DNA from 4 places in the Janthinobacterium sp. BCJ23 genome. Region 2 is predicted to be linked to each of the others. Evidence: predicted binding sites of a transcription regulator. Region 2 holds the regulator's gene; each other region holds the start of a gene.
What was found. Region 2 encodes sigma-54, which starts transcription at its own class of promoters, with help from an activator protein. Its sites were predicted from a motif close to TGGCANGNAANCTGCTTT; they were not measured.
Positions count from the first base shown of each region.

Region 1: the regulator sigma-54 is predicted to act here: its motif matches at 2,508-2,525, upstream of AC54AG_RS28070 (beta-propeller fold lactonase family protein).
Region 3: the regulator sigma-54 is predicted to act here: its motif matches at 2,191-2,208, upstream of AC54AG_RS26460 (TorF family putative porin).
Region 4: the regulator sigma-54 is predicted to act here: its motif matches at 2,715-2,732, upstream of AC54AG_RS17320 (EDSAP-1 family PEP-CTERM protein).

Region 1 is NZ_JCAQAW010000015.1:1,444-5,230, forward strand. Features, by position in the region: gene AC54AG_RS28060 (substrate-binding periplasmic protein) at 1-188, shown strand, start outside; gene AC54AG_RS28065 (TonB-dependent receptor family protein) at 246-2,384, opposite strand; gene AC54AG_RS28070 (beta-propeller fold lactonase family protein) at 2,589-3,545, shown strand.
Region 2 is NZ_JCAQAW010000008.1:96,255-100,041, forward strand. Features, by position in the region: gene lptB (LPS export ABC transporter ATP-binding protein) at 1-329, shown strand, start outside; gene AC54AG_RS22120 (RNA polymerase factor sigma-54) at 334-1,812, shown strand; gene hpf (ribosome hibernation-promoting factor, HPF/YfiA family) at 1,882-2,244, shown strand; gene AC54AG_RS22130 (enoyl-CoA hydratase/isomerase family protein) at 2,378-3,463, shown strand; gene rapZ (RNase adapter RapZ) at 3,464-3,787, opposite strand, start outside.
Region 3 is NZ_JCAQAW010000012.1:1,539-5,325, forward strand. Features, by position in the region: gene AC54AG_RS26445 (hypothetical protein) at 1-71, opposite strand, end outside; gene AC54AG_RS26450 (YifB family Mg chelatase-like AAA ATPase) at 138-1,658, opposite strand; gene AC54AG_RS26455 (accessory factor UbiK family protein) at 1,770-2,018, opposite strand; gene AC54AG_RS26460 (TorF family putative porin) at 2,289-3,056, shown strand; gene AC54AG_RS26465 (P-II family nitrogen regulator) at 3,068-3,406, shown strand; gene AC54AG_RS26470 (ammonium transporter) at 3,418-3,787, shown strand, end outside.
Region 4 is NZ_JCAQAW010000005.1:84,285-88,071, forward strand. Features, by position in the region: gene AC54AG_RS17290 (ClpXP protease specificity-enhancing factor) at 1-429, shown strand, start outside; tRNA gene AC54AG_RS17295 (tRNA-Thr) at 456-531, shown strand; gene AC54AG_RS17300 (hypothetical protein) at 690-1,298, opposite strand; gene AC54AG_RS17305 (dodecin) at 1,549-1,755, shown strand; gene AC54AG_RS17310 (hypothetical protein) at 1,783-2,094, opposite strand; gene AC54AG_RS17315 (hypothetical protein) at 2,255-2,629, shown strand; gene AC54AG_RS17320 (EDSAP-1 family PEP-CTERM protein) at 2,820-3,787, shown strand, end outside.

The DNA of each region.
Region 1 (3,787 bases), on a different contig from region 2:
CCGCTTTCCCCTTGAGCGAAGTGGCGTTCGCCCGCTTGCCGCGTGCCGGCTGGGCCGTGGGCCTGGCCGTCAGCAAGCAGCAGCTCGACGTGGCCAAGTTGCTGCAGGCAGCCATGAACGAGATGGCGGCCAGCGGCGAACTGAAAACGATCTTTGAGAAGTATGGCGTGAAGGAGGCGCGGCCCTGAAGTAGCTTGCTCTGGTTTACAAGCCCGCGCATCGGAAGAGGCGCGGGCTTTTTAGTTTTAGAAACTATATTGGGCGCTGACACCCAGCAGCCAATTGCGTCCTGGCGCCGCTTCATAGTAGCGTTTGTTGCTGTCGCCGACGATGACGGAGCCCACGTAGGTCTTGTCGAAAAGATTGTTCAGGCGGGCAAATTCCTTGAAGCGCCAGTTCCCCACGTTCTGCTTGGCGTTGAAGCGCGCATTGAACACCGTGTAGCCGGGCGCTGGTTTTTCGATGTTGCTGTCTTCCGCGTAGACCTGGTTGCTGGCCACGCTTTCCAGCGCCGCGCCAAAGCGGTCGAGCGTATCTTTCCACGCCAATTCCGCGAACAGGTTGGCGCTGGGCACGCCCGGCAAACGGCTGCCTTCGCGCACGCTGCCAAACGCCTGGTCATACACGGCGTGCAGGCTGGTCAGTGCTACTTTTGCCGTGAAACCATATGGCAGGCTGGATTCCAGCGACACTTCCATACCTTGGCGCAAGGTTTTACCTGCATTGCGATAGCTGGTGCGCCCGCCGCTGGACTTGTCGACTACCAGTTCGTCGTTGGTCTTGATCTGGAACACGGCCGCGTTTACGTGGGTGTTGTTGGCGATCCTCGCCTTGATACCCGCTTCCAGGTTGGTGCTGGTGGCCGGTTTCAGCTGGTAATTGAAGCCGCCACCCGTGCCCGAGTAAAACAGTTCATTCAAGGTAGGCGCCTCAAAACCGCGCGCGGCGCTGGCGTACACGTTGACGTTCGGCGTCAGTTTATACAGCAGACCCAGCACCGGTGTCGTGTGGCTGAACTCGAGGCTGCCGCTGTCGTTCCCATTGCTGAGATAGTGGTCGTTCACCGACACTTTCATCTTGCTGTAGCGCACACCTGCGCTGAGCAGCCACGGTCCGCTTTGCCATTCCATCTGGAGATACGGATCGAGACTGGAGACGACGTCCTGCTCGTCGCGGCGCAGCTTGCCTTTCACGCCAAACGTGTTGCCGATGTAATTTTCATAGCCGGTGCGGTCATCGCTGGAGCGGCCATAGTCGATGCCGATGGTGGTGCTCAGCTTGCCGCCTGCCAACTGGTTCACATGTAGCCAGTTGGTATCGATGCCATAGAACTCACGCTGGAAGTCGACCACGCCACCCGAATGGCTGGCTGGCGCCTGGAAGCCTTTGGTAAAAGCCTGGTACTGGATCACGTCGCGGTTGCCGCCATACACCATCACATGCAGGCGGTCGTCGCCGAACGACTGTTCATAGGTGGCGCCGATTTGCTGGTGGTCGATGCTCTTGCGCGTGTTGTAGCGCTCGGCCAGGGTGCGCTTCGGGTTTTGCGTGTCGCTAGCATCGGTTTCGCCAGCGCGCGGGTCGCGGGCAAACGTGGCCCAAGTGGCGCCCAGCGGATCTTGCGTGTTGCCTTGGTGCAGGCTGTTGGCAACGATGGTCAGCTTGCTGTCCGCATTGGGCTTGACGGTGATCTTGCCGAACGCTTGTTCGCGCGTGGCTGCGCTGTGGTCGCGGAAACCGTCCGTGCGGAAGCGCGAGCCGTCGAGCACGTAGCCGATGCCGCCTGCCTGGCCTTGCGCCGTCAAGTCCACTTTGTTGGTGCCGTAGCTGCCGCCCACCACATTCAATTCGACGGAGGGAGGATTTTGTCCATCCTTGGAAAACAGCTGGATCACGCCGCCCGAATGGTTGCCGTAGATGGCAGAAAACGGTCCGCGCAGCACTTCGATGCGCTCGGCCGTATCGAGGTTGAAGGTGGCGGCCTGGCCTTGGCCGTCGGGCATGCTGGCAGGAATGCCATCGCTGATCAGTTTGACGCCGCGCACGCCAAAGGCCGAGCGTGCGCCGAAGCCGCGCGACGAGATCTGCAAGTCTTGCGCATAGTTCTGGCGGTTTTGCACGACCAGGCCCGGCACGGCGGCCAGCGCTTCTGACGCGTTGACGCGGATTTGGCCATCCTGGATGCGGGCGCTGTCGACGACGTCGATCGAGGCCGGCACTTCCTGGCTGGGATGGGCGATGCGGCTGCCGCTGACGACCACCGTATCCATCAGTTGCCCGTTGGCCGGGGCAGCTGCCTCGGCGGCAAAGACGTGAGGGGCGAGGGTAGCGCTGCCGGCGACAAACAGGCTGGCGATGGTGTTCAGGCGGAAACGGTGCTGCATGCGGATTCTCCAATGTGAATAAAAGCCTGCTTTGGCCGCGTGCGCGGCGCAGGTCTGCATAGTTGTATCAAGCAATATGCCTGCCATGTCTCCATTGGTGGGCTGAAATTATACGCGTGTCAATGGCACGGCGTTTGCATACAGCAATGTTCAGATGCGCCGATGCCGCGCGCTTTTCCTGTGTTTTGCCATCGAAAGGTGATTATGCCCAACTTCTTCTCGCGCTTGCGCCAGGTGTGCTGGCTGCTGCCAGCGCTTGCCTGCACCTCCCTCCAGGCCGCTCCATTTGCTTATGTTCCCAATGAAAAATCGGGCACCTTGAGTGTGATCGACACGGCGACCGATCAGGTCGTGCGCCAGATTGCAGCCGGCAAGCGTCCGCGCGGCATCGCCGCCGACCCCACCGGGCGGCAATTGTTTGTCACGGATGCGGCCAGCAGCGCCTTGCTGCTGATCGATAACGCTGGCGGCGCCCCCCTGCGCACGGTGGCGCTGGGCAAGTCGCCCGAAGGCGTCAGCGCTTCGCAAGACGGTCATTACGTGGCCGTGGCCGTCGAGGAAAACAATAGCGTGGCCTTGCTCGATGGGCAGACGGGCGTCTTGCTCGCCGATATCAAGGTGCATGGACGCAATCCGGAACATGCCGTTTTCAGCCCCGATGGGCGCTGGCTGCTGGTCAGCGCGGAAGAGGCTGAACAAGTCGATGTCATTGATGTGGTGCAACGCCGCCAGGTGGCGTCCATCGCCGTGGGATTGCGCCCGCGCGGCATCGGTTTCAGTCCGGACTCGGGCCGCGCCTACGTGGCGTGCGAACTGGTCAATGCCGTCTACGTCATCGACATGGCCGCGCGCAAGGCCATCGCCACCATTCCCGCTGGCAAGAATGCAAACGGCATCGTGGTCCATCCCAGCGGCAAGCAGGTGTATGTCTCGAACGGTATCGATGGCACGGTGATGGTGATCGACACGGCCAGCAACGAGGTCACGGCCACCATTCCCGTCGGCAAGCGCCCGTGGAACATGGCCATCACGCCCGATGGCGCCAAGCTGTACGTGGCCAATGGCCGTTCGAACAGCGTTTCCGTCATCGACACGGCCAGCGCGCGCAAGGTAGCCGATATTGCTGTAGGTGAATTGCCATGGGGCGTGGTGATTCGTTAATGGCACAGGAACAGGTGTTCCAGTCTGGTACACCTGTTCCATTGTGCAGCGGCTCAAGCCCGGGCATGCGCTGAAAAGCACACCGGTATTGACGCTAGGCCCTTGTAACAAGGGTAAAAGCGGCTAAGTTTGTAGTGGGATGCCGAGCTGGCACGGCATTTGCGGAAGACTCCGTGTACTCACCCCATCTGTACCAGGACGTTTGATTTTAATTACAGCAATTCCATTCTAATTAACCCGAT
Region 2 (3,787 bases):
ACCAGGCCCTGTCCCTGTCGGGCGGCGAGCGCCGCCGCGTGGAAATCGCCCGCGCGCTGGCCACGGATCCCCGTTTCGTGCTGCTCGACGAGCCGTTCGCCGGCGTCGATCCGATCGCCGTGATCGAGATCCAGCGCATCGTGCGCTTCTTGAAGGAGCGCAATATCGGCGTGCTGATCACCGATCATAATGTGCGCGAGACGCTGGGTATTTGCGACCGTGCCTACATCATCAACCAGGGCTCGGTACTGGCGTCGGGACGCCCCGACGACATCATCGCGAACGAGTCGGTACGCCGGGTCTATCTGGGCGAACACTTCCGCATGTAAGCCAATGAAACAATCATTGCAGCTGCGCACTTCGCAGCACCTGGCACTGACGCCGCAGTTGCAGCAATCGATACGCCTGTTGCAATTGTCCACCTTGGAATTGCACCAGGAACTCGAGCAACTGCTGACGGACAATCCCCTGCTCGAGCGCCTCGACGATCCGCTCGACCGTTCGCTGCGCCTGCTGTCGGACGGGGCCTTGAGTTCCACGGCGGCGCCGGCCGAAGCGCCGCCCCAGCCGCCAGGCCAGGAGGCGCCCGCGGCGCCAGCCGAAGCGGAAACCTTTGACGGCGAGGCGGGCGAGGGTCCGGCCGTGGCGGATGGCGGCGACAGCGACTGGAGCGAGGCGAGCCGGGGCAAGGCGCCCGACGACGAAGATTCCCGCCCGCAACTCGAGGCCCATCACTGCACCCTGCGCGAACACCTGATGGAGCAGATGCGCGTGACGGTGCTCGAGTTGCGCGACCGTGCGCTGGTCGAGCTGATCATCGACGCGCTCGACGACAATGGCTACCTGGAAGAGTCGCTCGACGACATCCTGGCGCGCCTGCCGGAAGAGCTGGAAATCGACGCCGACGAGATGCGCACGGCCTTGTCGCTGCTGCAAAGTTTCGATCCGCCCGGCGTGGGCGCGCGCAATGCGTCCGAATGCCTGGCGCTGCAGATCAAGCGCTTGCCGCACATCGCCATGGTGACGCGGCGCATGGCCCTCGTCATCGTGGAAAAGCACCTGGCCTGGTTTGCCCAGCGCGATTTCAACAAGCTGAAAAAAGCCCTTGATTGCGACGATGAAGACTTGCGCGAAGCGCAGACGGTGATTCGCCAGTGCAATCCGCATCCGGGCGCCGTGTTCGCCTCGGACGTGTCCGATTATGTGGTGCCCGACGTCGTCGTCAAGCGCGCGCGCAATGGCTGGCAAGTGACCCTGAACAACGACGTCATGCCGCGCCTGCGCGTCAACGCCATGTACGCCAACCTGCTCAAGCAGGGCAAGGGCGAGGGCGCCATGGGCGCACAGTTGCAGGAAGCCAAGTGGCTGATCAAGAATATGCGCCAGCGTTTCGACACGATCCTGCGCGTGGCACAGGCAATAGTAGAAAGACAAAAGAACTTTTTCTCGCATGGGGCCGTTGCCATGCGCCCCCTTGTGCTCCGTGAAATAGCTGATACACTGGGTTTACACGAGAGTACTATCTCGCGGGTAACAACTCAAAAGTACATGCTGACCCCGCACGGCATGTTCGAGTTGAAATATTTCTTTGGTAGCCACGTCGCCACCGAAGCGGGGGGCGAAGCGTCATCGACGGCGATACGGGCATTGATCGTGCAACTGACAGGAGCAGAAGACCCTAAAAATCCTTTATCCGACAGTAAGATTGCGGACATGCTGGGGGAACAAGGCATGGTGATTGCGCGACGTACTGTTGCCAAATACCGGGAAGCGTTGAAAATTCCGCCAGTGAGCCTGCGTAAGTGTTTGTAAGTTTTTTTCGGTTCCTCTGCGGGCCGGATAGGATGGACCGCACGAACCCGATCATCTTTAGGAGTGTGTATGAATCTCACCATCAGCGGACATCATCTCGAAGTGACACCAGCCATCCGTGAATACGTACAAACGAAGCTGGAACGCGTGAAACGTCATTTCGATCAAGTTATCGATATCGCCGTGATTCTGACCGTGGATAACCTCAAAGAGAAAGAAAAACGTCAAAAGGCCGAAGTCAACCTGCGTTTAAGTGGCAAAACCGTCTACGTGGAAAGCCTGGCACAAGACCTGTATGCCGCGATCGATGCCCTGATCGACAAGCTCGATAGGCAAGTGATGAAATACAAAACCAAAGTGCAAGGGCACGGTAAAGAGGCGATCAAGCATCTGCCAGACAACTCCGAGGAAGACGCCGTCGTCGCCGTTTAAGGCCACCCGCTTCCAGCAGTTGTGATCAACTAAGGGCGCACATTGCGCCCTTTTTTGCGCCTGGACCTTTTGAACGCAATCTTCCCCGCGCAGGCGCTAAAATGTTTGTACTTTTACTTTTTTCACGCCTGCCATGAGCGACTTCGTCCAGACTTCCATCCGCAACCGCACGGGGCATATCGTGCTCGACCGTCCGAAAGCCTTGAATTCCCTGTCGCTGGAGATGGTGCGCGCCCTGAGCGCGGCCCTGCTGGCCTGGCGCGACGATCCGCAGGTGGACGCCGTCGTGATCCGCTCGAGCAGCGAGAAAGCACTGTGCGCCGGCGGCGACATCCGTTTCTTCTACGATGCGGGCCTGGCCACGCCGCAAGGCGGCAGCGCCTTGCTGGAAGATTTCTTTACGGAAGAATACGCGTTAAATCATGTGATCCATTTCTATCCGAAACCGTATATCGCCGTGATGGATGGCGTGGTGATGGGCGGCGGCATGGGCGTGGCGCAAGCCGGACCCGGCAACCGCTTGCGCATCGTCACGGGCCGCACGCGCATGGCCATGCCTGAAGTCAATATTGGCTTGTTCCCCGATGTGGGCGGCAGCTATTTCCTGTCCCGCCTGGCCGGCCAGCTGGGCCTGTACCTGGGCTTGACGGGCTTGACGATCAGCGCGGCCGACGCCCTGTACACGGACCTGGCCGATGTCTACCTGCCCGAGGCGCAAATGGGGGCGCTGCTGGCCCTGTTCGAGTCGACGCCGGGCGAGGCCCTGCCGGTGGCCATCAAGGCGCTGGCGGCGCCGTTCCAGGCACAGGCAGGTGTCTCCTCGCTGGCGGCGGCGCGCGCGGCGCTGGACCGCCATTTCGGTGCGGATTCCGTAGCGGCCATCATGGCCTCGCTGGCGCAGGACGACAGCGCGTTCGCCAGCAAGGCGCTGTTGGCCATGCGCCTGCGCTCGCCTTTGATGATGTCGGTAACTCTGGAATTGCTGCAGCGCGGGGCTCACTTGGGCGTGGCCGATTGCCTGCGCATGGAACGCACGGTGGTGCGCCACAATTTCGAGCATGGCGAAGTGCTCGAGGGCGTGCGCGCACTGGTGGTCGACAAAGACAATGCGCCGCGCTGGAGCCCTGCCAGCCTGGACGAGGTCGACGCTGCCATGGTGGCGCGCTTCTTCGCACCGGTCTGGCCGGCGTCAGCGCATCCGCTGCGCCACCTGAATTAACTAGCTACGTTCGCGGTGGCGCAGAACCACTCGTTCATTCGGGCCGAAGTATTGCGCCAGCCGTTCCGCCATGTACACGGAGCGGTGCTGGCCACCCGTGCAACCGAGGGCCACCGTCAGGTAGCTGCGGTTGTCGGACTTGAATGACGGCAGCCATTTTTCGATGAAGGCGCGGATGTCTGCCAGCAGTTCCAGCGCGCTCGGCTGCGCGTCGAGGAAGGCGATCACGGGCGCGTCGCGGCCATCGAGCGGGCGCAGCGCCAGGTCGTAATACGGGTTAGGCAAGGCCCGGACGTCGAAGACGAAATCGGCGTCCAGCGGCAC
Region 3 (3,787 bases), on a different contig from region 2:
GGGCTGCAGGCGGACAGGACGCTGGCGGCCGCGAGCGTAGTCAGAAAGAGGGCAATTGATGGTTTTTTCATCAGCAGATGGTAGCAGCGCCGCCCATCACGCGCAATCGCGCACGCGTGGCGTTCGCGCTGGCTGCCTTATATTTCACGCAGCACGCGCCGGTACTGGATCGCTTCGGCGACATGCGCCTGCGTGATGCCGGGGCTGTCCGCCAGGTCCGCGATGCTGCGCGCCACGCGCAATACCCGGTGATAGGTGCGCGCCGACCAGTGCAGGCGCGCCATGGCGCCATGCAGCAGCTGCTCGCCATGCGTTTCCAGGCGACAATGCTGTTCGATTTCCGTGCTGCTCAGGCGCTGGTTCGCTTTGCCCTGGCGTGCCAGCTGCAGGGCAAAGGCTGCCGCGACCCGCGTGGCGATGGCTTGCGTGCTTTCGCCTGCGCCTGCGTGCCGCCCCAGCGCCGCCGGCGGCATGGCGGCCACTTCAATCTGCAGGTCGATACGGTCGAGTAGCGGACCGGACAGGCGGCTGTGATAACGGAGTACGGCGTCCGGCGTGCAGCGGCAGCGTCCCGAAGCATGGCCCAGATAACCGCAGGGGCAGGGATTCATGGCGGCGATCAACTGGAAGCGAGCAGGAAACTCGGCCTGGCGGGCCGCGCGTGAAATGCTGATCACGCCCGATTCCATGGGCTGGCGCAGCACATCGAGCACCCGGCGCTGGAATTCGGCGATTTCATCGAGAAACAGCACACCGCAGTGGGCCAGCGAGATTTCTCCCGGGCGCGGCACGTTGCCGCCGCCCACCAGGGCCACGCCGGACGCCGTCTGGTGCGGAGCACGGTAGGGGCGCCGTTTCCAGTGTTCCACCTTGAAGTGGCCGCCCAGCGAATGCACGGCGGCCGATTCCAGCGCCTCTTCGTCGCTCATGGGCGGCAGCACGCCAGGGAAGCGGCTGGCCAGCATGGTCTTGCCCGCGCCCGGTGGCCCCACCATCAGGACGTTATGGCCGCCCGCGGCCGCCACTTCCAGTGCGCGGCGCGCCTGCTGCTGTCCTTGCACGTCGGCAAAGTCCGGATACGCAAAATCGGGTACGGCCAGCATGGGCTGATGGCGTTGCAGGGTGGTCCGGCTGGCGTGCGCGGCAAAATGCGCGCAGACCTCGAGCAGGCTGTGGGCAGGATAGATGCAGGCATCGCTGACGAGCGCCGCTTCGTCTGCGTTCGCCTGCGGCAGGATGAAGGCGCGTGGCGCGCCCGGCTGGCTGCGCTGCATGGCAAAGGTCATTGCCAGCGCGCCGCGGATAGGGCGCAACTGGCCCGACAGCGACAGTTCGCCCGCGAATTCGTAGTGGTGTAATTGGTCGCCCGGCAACTGGCCGGACGCGGCCAGGATGCCCAGCGCGATGGGCAGGTCGAAGCGCCCCGATTCCTTGGGCAAGTCCGCCGGCGCCAGATTGGCCGTGATGCGCCGCGCCGGCATGTCAAAGCCGCAGTTTTGCAGCGCGGCACGGACGCGGTCGCGCGATTCCTTCACTTCCGTATCCGGCAGGCCGACAATCGTAAACGAAGGCAAGCCATTGGCAAGGTGGACTTCGACACTTACCTCGGGCGCTTCCATGCCGGCCAGGGCGCGGCTTTTCAGGACGGCCAGACTCATCAGACTCCCCTGTGGCGCGGGCGCGGGCAGGATCAGTCTAGCGCATGCAACGCCGTCAGGCTTGAGCTATGCCAGCAAGGCCGTCAATAACGGAGCCTTGCTGGCCGCACCTTACGCCTTGGTGTCGTTCAGGCGCGTTTCCAGTTCGATCAGGCGCAGTTCCAGTGCGTCCAGCTTGGCGCGGGTCTTGGCCAGCACTTGCGCCTGGATATCGAATTCCTCGCGCGTGACGAGGTCGAGGCGGGCGAAGCCCTGGGTCATCATCGATTTCACGTTTTTCTCGATATCCTTGGCAGGCGAGTTTTCGATGGCTTGATGGATCTTGCCTTGCAAGTCGTTAAAGAAGGTATTCATGTCCATGGTCAGTCCTTTTATGGTGCGGCCTGTGCATCGCACCATTGCGGTGCACAGCGGCGTTAATCTGGTGCGAAACTGGGCAAATTCACAATGCTTCAGCAGCCCGTACCCGCATGCCCAGAGGCTTGCAGGGTATGTATGGCCGGAAACGCACCTGTCAAGGTGGCAAGAGAGCTGGCACGTATTCTGCTAAAGAAGGTATGAACGCTTTGTGATCTCCAGCCAAGATTTTAAACCTCAACCGCTTTAAAAGTTCAATAAAAGGGAATCGCCATGAAGAATCTGTCCAAGAACATGACTTTAGCTGCAGCGTTGACGCTGGCCATGGCCGCCTTGTGCGGTAGCGCCATGGCCCAGGATGCAGTGGCGGCGCCTGCTGCAGCCGAAGCCGTACCTGATAACGTGGTGAGCTACAACGTGGCGCTGACCAGCGACTACCGTTACCGCGGCATCTCGCAAAGCCGCTTGAAACCGGCCATCAGCGGCGGCGCCGACTATACCCACAACCCGACGGGTTTGTACGTCGGCACCTGGCTGTCGAGCATCAAATGGATCAAGGACGGCGGCGGCGATACCAATCTGGAATGGGACATCTACGGCGGCAAACGGGGCGAGATCAGCAAGGATTTTACCTATGACGTAGGCGGCCTGTACTACTTCTATCCCTCGAATGGGCTGAGCACCAATGCCAACACCTTCGAGCTGTATGGCCAGCTCGGCTATGGCCCGGCCTACATCAAGTACTCGCACTCGACCACCAATCTGTTCGGCGTGGCCGACAGCAAGAACAGCGGCTACCTCGACGTGGGCGCGAATATCGATGTGCACGAAGGCTATCTGCTGAACCTGCATGTGGGCCGCCAGAAAGTCGAGCACAACGATTCCCTCAGCTACACCGACTACAAGCTAGGCGTCACCAAGGATTTTGGCATGGCAACAGTCGCCCTGGCCTACGTCAAAGCCAACATCACGTCGCTGGCACCGAATGGCAAGAATCTGGCGAAATCCGGTCTCGTGCTGACCGTATCCAAAACCTTTTAAGCGAGACTGCCATGAAAATGATTACTGCAATCATTAAACCGTTCAAACTGGACGAAGTACGCGAAGCCTTGTCGGCTATCAATGTGCAAGGCATTACCGTTACCGAAGTCAAAGGTTTCGGCCGCCAGAAAGGTCACACGGAACTCTACCGTGGAGCCGAGTATGTCGTCGACTTCTTGCCAAAAACCAAAATCGAAGCGGCCGTCGATGACGCCATTGTCGACCAGGCCATCGAAGCGATCGAAGGTGCCGCGCGTACCGGTAAAATCGGCGATGGCAAGATTTTCGTCTACAACCTGGAACAAGTCATCCGCATCCGTACCGGTGAAACCGGCAACGAAGCGCTCTAAGGGGAATATTGATGCGTAAAAATATAACAAAATTGCTAGCTGGGTTTGCCTGTCTGTGTGCGTTTGGCGTCGCCGCGCCGAGCTTTGCCGATGCCCCCGCCAAGACGGAGGCGGCCACGACTTCGGCCGTCGCCGCTCCCGCCGTCACGCCGGTGCCTGACGCAGCAGCTCCGGCCGCCGTCGCTCCTGCCCCGGCCGCTGCCGCGCCAGCCGCCGCGCCCGTTGCCAACAAGGGCGATACCAGCTTCATGATGATCAGCACCCTGCTGGTGATCCTGATGACCATCCCCGGCCTGGCCCTGTTCTACGGCGGCCTGGTGCGCTCGAAGAACATGCTGTCGGTGCTGATGCAAGTGTTCATGGTGTTCGCGCTGGTCATCG
Region 4 (3,787 bases), on a different contig from region 2:
GTCAAAGTCGATTCGCGCACCACGGTACCGATGGAATACGTGAAAAAGGGCGAAATCGTGCTCAACATCAGCTTCGGCGCCACCAGCGGCCTGAAGATGGACAACGACGCCATCCGCTTCCACGCCCGCTTTGGCGGCGTCTCGCGCGAAATCTACGTGCCGGTCGACAACGTGATGGCCATCTACGCCAACGAAAACGGCCAGGGCATGGCTTTCGAGCCCGTGCTGGGCAACGACGACCCCGATGCACAACCGACGGACAGCCCGGCCTCCGCCGACGTCCCGCCGCCAGTGCTCGCCCCCACCGCCAGCGCCCCGACCCTGTCATCCGTGCCGACCAGCTCCCCCGAACAACGCGACAGCGCCACACCAGGCGACGACGAGCCACCAAAAAAAGGCGGCCGCCCGACCCTGACACGCATTAAATAGCGTATAATTCGCAACGCGCAGTTTTTGCCGACTTAGCTCATTTGGTAGAGCAGTTGATTTGTAATCATCAGGTGGCCAGTTCGAAACCGGCAGTCGGCACCAGAATTCAGTAGGAAATCAAAGGGTTACCCGCTTCGGCTGGTAGCCCTTTTTGTTTCCGGCTTAGGTGTCGTTTCCATCTAACCCTTGAATAGCTTGCTTTGTCTAATCCGTGTGCAGCGGTTTATGTACGGATCGTCCTTTCGACAAATAAGGCAGTGTCAATTGCTGAGCTCTCCTAATCGATCAGCAACATCAGAAAGACATATCAGTAGCGATTGCCGCTCATTCTCTGGCATCGTTGCGGCGAATGCGATAACTGTATCGACAGTTTCATTCTTGTAGCGATTCGCAAACTGCATACGTTCGCCACTTGTAATTGCCAAAATTGCGCTGACTGTTAGGCTAAGGTCGGTAGCCTCAAGAATGTATCCAGGTGTCTCAGCAGCAATGATGTGCAGTGGAGATATTGCCTTTCCTTCGGCCTCTTTGGCAATCCAGAACTTGATTGGTGCAGGCAGGACAGCATTCGTATTAGGTTTTCCCTTAACGAGACTACTATTTGAAGTACTAGACTTGCCGGCTTTAATTAGTCCTCCTGCCATATCGGCACGGATTGCCAAGGTAAAGTCATGAGCATCGACAAATCCCGGTCTGGAGTCAGTGATGATGGCGCGTACGCCGCATGAGAAAAAGCCGGACTGATCCCTATCAATGTACGGCTGCAATTTAACTGCACTTGCTTGCACCACCACTTGAGCGTCAGCACATGCCAAACTTAGTGAACCTGCCAAAAATAAAATGTACTGAAGCAGTCTCTTGATTTTCATTGAACATTCTCCCAGTAGCATTGCGTTCGATTGTAAACCGACTTCTGCCAGAGAGATCATCATTGCGTCAAGTAACTCAAGCCACCACTTGCATTGACAGCAATACTGTCAGCATGACTTTGGCCTTTCCCCACTTCACGCTCGCATTGCTGCACCGCGCAATGACTATCAGCACATTTAGGCGCAAGATGAGCATGTGCTTGCGCAATGCAGGCTCCCGATGTCTGGCTTGCCTACCTGGGGGAATATCATGTCCGCACACACTTACAAGCTGATCGAACTGGTGGGAACGTCTACCGAAAGCAGCGATCAGGCGATACGCGATGCCATTGCCAAGGCGGCGCTGACGGTCAAGCATATGGACTGGTATGAAGTGACGGAGTCGCGCGGCCATATTGTCGATGGCAAGGTGGCGCATTTCCAGGTCACGCTCAAGGTTGGCTTCCGGCTGGAATAAAGGGACCGAGCAAGGCAGGCGGCGCGCTCAGCGCCGCCCAGGTACTCCCCGGCTCTCCAGCCACTCCCGGCCGCCGCTGTCCAGCGCGGTCTCGATGACCTTTTCCGGCAAGCTGTAGACGGTCGCCCAGCTGGCGCGGCCGTCCTGCGTGTTGGCGGGAAAGCTGTGCGTCTCGATGGGCCAATGGTATTTGCGTTTCAGCGCTTTCACGATGGCGGCCAGCGAGACGCGGCCTTGCAGCGGTTCGGCGCCGGACTGATCGCGGTTCGACAGCAGCACGGCCAGGACCTGGCCGCGGCCCGTGCGTGCGCCGGGGAAGGTGGGGGTTTTGTTTGCCATGGCCTATTTTACCGGGCAATTATCGGCGCGAGGCGATGTGCCGCACCTTTGATCTGGCGCAAACGCCGCATCGGCTTTGCGGCCACGATAGACGTTTCGACAGGTTGCCAGTGCCCCTCTGGCAGCTTGGTCCTACCATCACGGGGCACAGGAGCCTATCATGCACAGCCTGAACATCCACGCCATGCAATGGCAGCCCGTCGCCGATATTTCCGCCGTCAATCCGCTGCTGCCCGACGACCTCGCCTGCTTTCGCGAACTGCGCGACGTGCTGCAACGTTATGGCGCGCTCGACCGCTTCGGCATTTCCCTGATCCACCGCCATTTCGACATCGCCGACGACGAGGAGCTGATGGAGTACACGAATGCGGAAACCCGCACCTTGACGGTAAAGCCTGTCAAGAAAAGCGACATCGACTGGCAGCACACGACGATTACCAACTGGAAACTGACGGAAGGCGAGGAGGTGGCGCGCATCGGTTGCGGCTGCGCGCGCAATTCCGGCGGCCACCTCGGCTATCACCGGGGCACCTGAAAGCGGCGTCGGCCTTTCTTACACTTTGCTTCCACCGGCTCAGTCCGCTTTGCGCAAGCCCTTGATTCAATATGCTTTTTTTGTGTGGCACGCAAGCTGCTTATCACTGTCTACGAGATGAATCCAGGCAGGTCATTCTGGATTCTTTCTCCCCCGGATTTTCCGAGACTGACTACGATAAGAGGCTGCGATGAACGTCGATCACACACGAAGCAAGACCCTGGGTTGGCTGGGCGCACTGGCGGCGGCAAGTCTGCTGGCCAGCGGCCAGGCGCAGGCCGGCGCGTACGGCCTGGCCGTCAACGAATTGAACTCTTTCCGCATCACCACCAGCGCTGGCGCGCTGTCGCTGGCCGGCGCCAACCGCAATGCCAGCGACAGCGCCTTCTTCGAGGGCGGCGTGGCCGTCAATCCGCGCGCCGTCAATACGGGCCCGGCCGCCAACGCCGACGTGCTGCAAGTATGTTCGGGCGGCGGCTGCAGCGGCTTGCCGCAAAATAACTACGCACCCAGCCCCAGTTCCACCCTGGAGTTCGCACGTGGCGACGCGCATGCCTTTGGCAATATGCTCACGGCCGCCGGCTCCACCGTGCGCGCCGTTGCGGAAGCACAGCGCGACACGGTCGGCGCCGCCACGGCCACGGCAGGCGATACGCTCACCGGCTCCGTCAACCTGACCCTGTCGAGCGCTGGCTTCATCACCTTCAACTTCATGGGACGGCGCGACCTGCGCACCAGCGTGACGACGATGGGTGACAAGTCGAGCGTGTCGATCATGGATATCTTCAATATCTCGTGCAATACTTCCAGTCCCGTGGGCTGCCTGTCGAACGCGAATGCCGATGGCGTGATCTTCCAGTTCGCGCCCGATGGCGACGCCAACAATGGCAGCGACGTCAATGGCAACCATACGGTCGGCAGCCTCGATCCCTTCAGCCTGAACATGACGGCCGGCACCAACGACCCGGCCACCGGGCGCGCCTTCACGAATGGCTTTGCGATGTTTTCGCTGACGTCGAATTTCGCCCTGCCCGCCGGCAGCTACACCTTGAACTTTTCCAAATCCACGCGCACGGACATCGTCGTCATCGAACCCTTGCAAGTACCGGAGCCAGGCACTTTGTTCCTGCTGGGCACGGGACTGGCAGCCCTGGCTTT